Regions from separate parts of the Allobosea sp. FW305-C-101 genome, predicted to be linked through region 2. Evidence: riboswitches for the same ligand, from Rfam matches in the RefSeq annotation. Region 2 holds a riboswitch; the other holds the start of a gene.
What was found. Region 2 has a riboswitch for cobalamin ahead of AC3WMA_RS22260 (CbtB domain-containing protein). Riboswitches for the same ligand answer to the same signal wherever they lie in the genome.
Positions count from the first base shown of each region.

Region 1: another riboswitch for cobalamin. It lies ahead of AC3WMA_RS06925 (ribonucleoside-diphosphate reductase subunit alpha); the one in region 2 lies ahead of AC3WMA_RS22260 (CbtB domain-containing protein).

Region 1 is NZ_JBYSYT010000001.1:1,454,244-1,458,039, forward strand. Features, by position in the region: gene AC3WMA_RS06925 (ribonucleoside-diphosphate reductase subunit alpha) at 1-1,279, opposite strand, end outside; cobalamin riboswitch at 1,393-1,592, opposite strand; cobalamin riboswitch at 1,747-1,949, shown strand; gene metE (5-methyltetrahydropteroyltriglutamate--homocysteine S-methyltransferase) at 2,066-3,796, shown strand, end outside.
Region 2 is NZ_JBYSYT010000006.1:67,968-71,763, forward strand. Features, by position in the region: gene cobW (cobalamin biosynthesis protein CobW) at 1-11, opposite strand, end outside; gene AC3WMA_RS22250 (DUF1636 family protein) at 16-405, opposite strand; gene AC3WMA_RS22255 (CbtA family protein) at 416-1,156, opposite strand; gene AC3WMA_RS22260 (CbtB domain-containing protein) at 1,169-1,345, opposite strand; cobalamin riboswitch at 1,383-1,568, opposite strand; gene cobU (bifunctional adenosylcobinamide kinase/adenosylcobinamide-phosphate guanylyltransferase) at 1,721-2,233, shown strand; gene cobO (cob(I)yrinic acid a,c-diamide adenosyltransferase) at 2,233-2,841, shown strand; gene AC3WMA_RS22275 (MgtC/SapB family protein) at 2,939-3,403, shown strand; gene AC3WMA_RS22280 (TetR/AcrR family transcriptional regulator) at 3,575-3,796, shown strand, end outside.

The sequences.
Region 1 (3,796 bases), on a different contig from region 2:
CGCCCTGGCTCTCGCCATTCGTCCCCTTGATATGCGCGCCCAAGCCCCGCACCGGCGTCCAGTCATTGCCGAGGCCCCCCGAGTATTTGGCGAGCAGGGCGTTGTCCTTCACCGCCTTGAAGATGCCGTCGAGATCGTCGGCGACGGTGGTCAGGAAGCAGGAGGAGAGCTGCGGGCGCAGCGTGCCGGAGTTGAACAGGGTCGGGGTCGAGGCCATGAAATCGAAGGAGGAGAGCAGGTCGTAGAACGCGATCGCCCTGCCCTCGCGATCGATCTCGCGGATGGCGAGGCCCATCGCGACGCGCATGAAGAAGGCCTGCGGCAGCTCGAAGCGGTTGCCCCGGACATGCAGGAAATAGCGGTCGTAAAGCGTCTGGAAGCCGAGATAGTCGAACTGGAGATCGCGCTCGGGCTTCAGCGCCGCCGCGATGCGGGCAATGTCGAAGCGGCCGAGCTCGGGGTCGATCAATTCATTGGCGATACCGGTCTTGAGATAGGCGGTGAAGTAGTCGCCGTAGCCGGCGGCCATCTCTTCCTGCGTCGCCTGTTCGGCATGGCCATGGACGAAGCTCAGCGCCTCGCGCCGCAGCTTGTCGAGCAGGAGGCGGGCCGAGACCTTGGCGTAGTTCGGCTCGCTCTCGATCAGCGTCCGCGCAGCGAGGATCGGCGCCAGTGCCAATTCGTCGAGCGAAATGCCGTCATAGAGGTTGCGGCGGGTCTCCATCAGGATCGGCTCGGCCGCGACGCCGTCGAGCCCGGCACAAGCCTCGCGCACGACCTTGTCGAGGCGGGCGGCGTCGAGCGGAACGAGCGTGCCGTCAGTGAGCTTCATCTGCAGCGACGGCGCGACAGCGACCGGCGCGGACCCGGCCTGCGCCCTCGCCCGCTCCTGCGCCCGCTCTGCCCGATAGAGAACATAGGCACGGGCAACCTTGTGGTGTGCGCCGCGCATCAGCGCGAGCTCGACCTGATCCTGCACGTCCTCGATATGGAAGGTGCGGCCGGTCGCGGCGCGGCGCGTCAGGCCGGAGACGACCTGTTCGGTCAGGTCGGCGACGACATCATGGATGCGACGGGACGCGGCGGCGCTCGCGCCCTCGACCGCCAGGAAAGCCTTGGTCAGGGCGACCGCGATCTTCGAGGGGTCGAAGGGCGTTACCGCGCCATTGCGGCGGATGAGCTGGTAGCCGGGCTCCGCCGCTGCGGCGCGCGGCGATGCAGCAGGTTCGGCACCCAGCGGGGCCAGTGAAGGCCGTTCGGCTTCGAGAGAAAGAGACATCGGCATCAACCCCAAGATGTTGGGGGCAAAGGCCGAGCGGTCGCGTCGAGAAGGCGCGCGACGATACGATGCCGCGACCTGCCAAGCGCACCACCGGGACACCCCGCCCGAGGACGTAAACAAGGGTCGCGGCAGGTCTCCTGGCTCGCGGGTCACCGCTCTCGTCCGTCTTCCCAAGGCCTTGCAGCCTCAGTGACAACGCTGGACTAAGAACTTACCGCTGACAGTTGCGGGGGCAGCGCCGGTCTCTCACCGGCTTCCCTCTTAGCTCTCGATCTTGCGATTCGAGAGACCATCGACAACTACATCTAGCGTCACTCTCCGCTCCGATGTCAATCGGTCGTATGCTCTTCCTCGATCGCATGCGGAAAGCGAGGACATCTCGGCGGCAGCTCCCCGAGCGCTGCTCGTCACATGAAGACATAAATATGTCTTTATATCTCTTGTTGACGGCCCGGAAATGATGGCCCATGATGCGGCGTCGAGGTTCTTCGGTGCGGCTTGCCGCATCGGAGCTAAGAGGGAAGCCGGTGAGAGACCGGCGCTGCCCCCGCAACTGTCAGCGGCGAGCTTTCTGCCCACCCATGTCACTGAGGCCGCAAGGCCTTGGGAAGACGGGCAAGAGCGACGACCCGCGAGCCAGGAGACCTGCCCCGACAACATGAACGTCCTCGGGCGGGGTGTCCCGGTGGTGCGCTTGGCGGCGCCGCCCGGATTCTTGCGTCCGGACGGTCCTCGTCCCGCGTCCGCTTTGGCCTTTGCCCCCAACTAGTCGGGGTTAAGCCTATGTCTCAATCAGTACCTGTCGCTGCACTCGGCACGCCGCGCATCGGTCCGCGCCGCGAACTCAAGACCGCGCTCGAAAGCTTCTGGGCCGGAAAATCCGACGAAAGATCGCTCGTCGAGGCCGCTGAGGGCCTGCGCGCGGCCAACTGGGCGCGCCAGAAGGCGCAAGGGATCAGCGTGATCCCGTCGAACGACTTCTCCTTCTACGACCAGGTGCTCGACACCAGTGTCATGGTCGGCGCGATCCCGGACATCTATGGCTGGAAGGGCGGGCCGGTGCCGCTTGGCACCTATTTCGCCATGGCTCGCGGCTCGCAGGGCGAAGCCGAGCCGCATACATCCTGCGGCCATGCCCATCACGACCACGATCATGCCCATGGCGTCCCGGCGCAGGAAATGACCAAGTGGTTCGACACCAACTACCACTACATGGTGCCGGAGTTCGCACAGGGGCAGAGCTTCGAGCTCGCCTCGCTGAAGCCGGTGGAGGAGTATCGCGAGGCAAAGGCGCTCGGCTACGAGACGCGCCCTGTCCTGCTCGGCCCGGTGACGTTCCTGAAGCTCGGCAAGTCCAAGGACCCGTCCTTCGATCCGCTGTCGCTGCTGGGCGAATTGCTGCCGGTCTATGTCGATGTGCTGCGCCGTCTCTCGGCGAATGGCGCTGAATGGGTGCAGATCGACGAGCCCTGCCTCGTACTCGATCTCGATGAGGCCGCCCGCACCGCGCTGCATCGAACCTATGCGACGATCGCGCATGCCCTGCCGCAGCTCAAGGTGATGCTCACCACCTATTTCGGAGCACTGGGCGACAATCTCGACACGGCGGTATCCCTGCCGGTCGCAGGCCTGCATCTCGATCTCGTCCGCGCGCCCGAGCAGCTCGATGCCGTTCTGGCTAAAGCGCCGCAAGGCCTGGTGCTCTCGCTCGGCGTGGTCGACGGTCGCAACATCTGGAAGACCGATCTGGAGGCGGTCCTCGCAAAGATCGAGCCGGTCGCGGCCAGGCGCGGCACCGACCATGTCCAGGTCGCACCGTCCTGCTCCATGCTGCACAGCCCGATCGATCTGGAACTCGAAACCAGTCTCGATCCGGAGGTGAAGAACTGGCTTGCCTTCGCGGTGCAGAAGATGGGCGAACTCTCCACGCTCGGCCGCGCGCTTGGCGGCGGGCGCGGCACCGTCAAGGACAGGCTGGCCGCCTCGACCACGGCAGCGGCCGCACGCAGGGCCTCGCCGAAGGTCAACGACAAGGCCGTCGCAGCGCGCATGGCTGCGGTCACGGAGGCCTTCGCCCGCCGCAAGACCGGCTTCGCGGAGCGTGCGAAGCTCCAGCGCGCCCGCTTCAACCTGCCCGCTTTCCCGACCACCACGATCGGTTCCTTCCCGCAGACGCCGGAGGTCCGCAAGGCCCGCGCCGCCCATGACAAGGGTCAGCTCGGCCATGCCGAATACGAGCAGTTCCTGCGCGAGGAGACCGCTCGCGCCGTGCGCTGGCAGGAGGAGATCGGCCTCGACGTGCTCGTCCATGGCGAGTTCGAGCGCAACGACATGGTGCAGTATTTCGGCGAGCAGCTCGCCGGCTTCGCCTTCACGCGCGGCGGCTGGGTGCAGAGCTACGGCTCGCGCTGCGTGCGTCCGCCGATCCTGTTCGGCGACGTCTCGCGGCCGAAGCCGATGACGGTCGAGTGGTGGCGCTATGCCCAGTCGCTGACGCGGCGGCCGATGAAGGCG
Region 2 (3,796 bases):
GGAGCGTTCATGATGTCATCCTTGCTGGCGCGCCGGCAAAGGCGGCACGCGCGCGACCACGCCCTTGCGGAAGGACTGCGGCCGCTCTTTCCAGGGAACGATGCCGTTGGCGCTGGCGGCATAGGCCTCCGCCGCGCCGACGATCTCGTCGAGATGGGTGTCGGTGTCGAGATCGCCGATCAGATAGGTCCATTTGCCATCGGCGCTGAGCGCGATGGTGCAGGGCCGCTTGCAGACGGCGAGGCATTCGACGGGCAGCACGGGGATCGTGCTGCCCTTGGCTGCGAGCTGCGCGGTGAGCCGCTCGGCCAGCGCCAGTCCCGGCTGGTCATAGCCTTCCGGGAGATCGGCGCGGGCACGGCGGCAGGCCGTACAGACATGGATGGTGAGGTCACCCTCGGACATTGCTTTGCCTTCAGGCTTCCGCGGCCCGGCGGCTCGCCCAAGGCCAGAGCACGCCGACCATGAAGGCGGTGACGAGCCAGAGCGCGGCCTGGATGCCGAGCGAGAGCGACGCGAAATGGGCGGCGACCTCGGCCGGCACCTTGCTCTCCGGCGCGGCCGGATGCGGGGCGCCGACGACATGCGGGAGCAGGATCAGCACGATCGCCACAAGCTTGAGCCAGGGCTGCTCGAAGCGCAGGAACACAAAGAGCCCGGCCGCGGTGGCGACCGCGGTCCAGAGCCACCAGAGCTGGCGCTGCTCCAATGCGGCGGAGGCGGCGCCCGGCAGTTCCGGCGCGAGCCCCATGGCAGGCGCAAGCCCGAGCGCGAGGAATCCGCAGGCACCCCAAACGAGTGCGCTGCGCTGGTCGATCCTGTCGCCGGCCGCGATCATGCCCGCCAGCAGCAGCGCCGCGAAGCCGATCGCGGTCGCGATCGTCACTGCGCTGGTGAAGAGCGTGCGCTGGAGGCCGTCCTGCGGCTTCCATTCGGCGTGGTCGTGGCCGGGCGCATCGCCGGCCGGGCCATGCGCGAGGATGATTTTTGCTTCCCCGTCGAAGGCGGCCAGCGTCGGCGCTTTCAGCGCGAGCGCCGCCTCATAGGTCTCGGCCTTGAGGATGAGCGGGGTGGTGGTGACATGCTGGAGGGCGGCGACGATCAAGCCGGCCAGAAGCCCGGCCAGGATGCTGACCGTGAGAACACGCGTGACCATGATGACTTTCCCTCAGTGGCAGGGAAAGGCGAGGCCGTGACGGGTGTCGTGCGCGGCGTTGTGCACGTTCGACGAGGCGGCGAAACCGGTCGTGTAGATCAGCGCGACGCCGATCACGAGCGCGGCGGCAACCGCCTTGACGCGTTCCGAAACGCTGAGCGTGGGGGTGGAAACCGAGGCGGTGTTCATAAGCGTTCTCCGTGGCCGCCCCGCCGGCAGCCGGTTGGATCTCTGCGGGTCGACGGCAGGTCTCCTGGCTCGCGGATTTGGCGCCCTGTGCCGCCTTCCCGGAACTCGCGCTCCAGTGGCCGATGGCGAAGGACATCCGCTTACAGTTGCGGGGGCAGCCGCGGTCTCGCACCGCGTTCCCTTTTCACCTCCTCGCGGAGGCACCGTCGGGGATCATCATTAGCCATCGCCGTGTTGCTGTGCAATGCAATGCGCGTCGCAAGGGCGTCATTCTCGGGCTTGACCCAGGAATCTCTTGCAGGAAGGGGCTCCGGTGCCTCGTTCGGATGGAGATGCTCGGGTCAAGCCCGAGCATGACGGCAGAGGATTTTTTGAATGGAGTTGCCCCATCTCACCCTCGTCCTCGGCGGAGCCCGCTCCGGCAAGAGCCGTCATGCCGAAGCGCTGATCGAGGTCCTGCCGGCACCCTGGACCTATATCGCTACCGCCCAGGCCTATGACGACGAGATGCGCGAGCGCATCGCCGAGCACCGCGCGCGCCGGCCAGCCGGCTGGCAGACGGTGGATGCCCCGCTCGATCTGGCCGGCGCGATCGCTGCCCAGCCGGCGGGCCGGCCGATCCTGGTCGATTGTCTGACGCTCTGGCTCACCAATCTGATCCTCGCAGAGCACGACACGGCGGCGGCACGCGAGGGCCTGATCGCCGCCTGCGAGCGTGTCTCCGCCCCGCTCGTACTGGTCGGCAACGAGGTCGGTCTCGGCATCGTGCCGGAGAATGCGCTGGCCCGCCGCTTCCGCGACGAGGCCGGGCGCCTCCATCAGGCGCTTGCGGCGCGTGCGGCCAGCGTGGTCTTCATGGTCGCCGGATTGCCGATGCGAGTGAAATGATGACGGATACTGATGACGCCGCCCGCCACAAGGCGAAGATGGAGAAGCGCAAGGCGGTGCAGGATGCCGAGGTCGCCTCCAAGACGGTCGAGAAAGGGCTTCTGATCGTCAATACCGGCCCCGGCAAGGGCAAGTCGACGGCGGCCTTCGGCCTGATCCTTCGGGCGCTCGGCCATGGCTGGCGCATCGGCGTGGTGCAGTTCATCAAGGGCGCCTGGTCGACCGGCGAGCGCAAGGCGCTCGAAGCCTTCGGCGATCAGGTCTCGTGGCACAGCATGGGCGAGGGCTTCACCTGGGAGACGCAGGACAAGGCCCGCGACATCGCCGCTGCCGAGCGCGCCTTTGCCAAAGCTAGGGAGCTGATGGCCGATCCGGAGATTCGCCTGCTGGTGCTGGACGAGCTCAACATCGCCCTGCGCTACGACTATCTGCCGCTCGCCGAGGTGGTCGAGGTTCTACATGCCCGCCGTCCGGACCTGCACGTCGTCGTCACCGGCCGCAATGCCAAGCCGGAATTGATCGAGGCGGCCGACCTCGTCACCGAGATGACGCTGGTGAAGCACCATTTCGCGGCGGGTGTGAAAGCACAGCAGGGGATCGAGTTCTAATAGCTTTCCTCACCGGCTGCCGGTGCTTTGCCGCAGAACGAACGCGAACGGCCCTCGCGCGTTCATGCCCTCGATCATCGTTTGCGAGGGTGGGGCCATGAGTGGTTTTCTGTGGGGAGAGCTGGATCTGCTGCTCAGGCTGCTGGCCGGGATGGCGGCCGGCATCGTCGTGGGCTGGGAGCGGACCAACAAGCAGCGCGCCGCCGGGATTCGCACCTTCGGGCTGGTCGGATTGGGCACGGCCGCCGCCGCGACGATCTTCAGCGAGCCGCATGAGGCCGACGCTGCCAGCCGCGTCGTTCAGGGCTTGCTGACCGGGATCGGCTTCCTGGGCGCCGGCGTCATTGTCCTGCGCCGGGGGGCTTCGACGCCGACAGGGCTGACCACGGCCGCAGCGATATGGGTCACTGCTGCGCTTGGCTGTGCCGCCGGCCTCGGCGATCATGCGATCGTGGCATCGGCCACGGTGCTTGGGCTCGTCCTGCTCGCCATCGATCATTCGGTCGAGCGCTGGGCCGGCCGCGATCGGGCCGCGGATTCCGGCAACGCGCCGCCTTCCTGAGTGCTCGCGGCGCCGCGGGGGAGGGGCGCAGGGGCGCGCCTGAACGGTCTGTAGGCGATCTCGCTCACGGCTTGCTGGGCTCGAACCCGGTCATTCTCGTTCCAGCTCTTGACGGCGGCCAGCCATCTCTTCAATTTGAATCCGAATTCAAATTCAATTTTGAGATTACCTATGGCCGGTCTGCAGTCGAGGCAACCCCGCAAGGCTGGCAAGCGCGAGGCGATCCTCGCCGCCGCGCGCGGCATCGTCTCGGAGGTCGGCTTCCACGAGACCTCGATCGCCGCGGTTGCCGCCGCCAGCGGTGTCTCGACCGGCAGTGTCTATTCCTATTTCGCCTCCAAGGCCGAGCTGATGGCGGAGATCGTCGCAGCCGTGTCGTCGCGCGAACTCGCC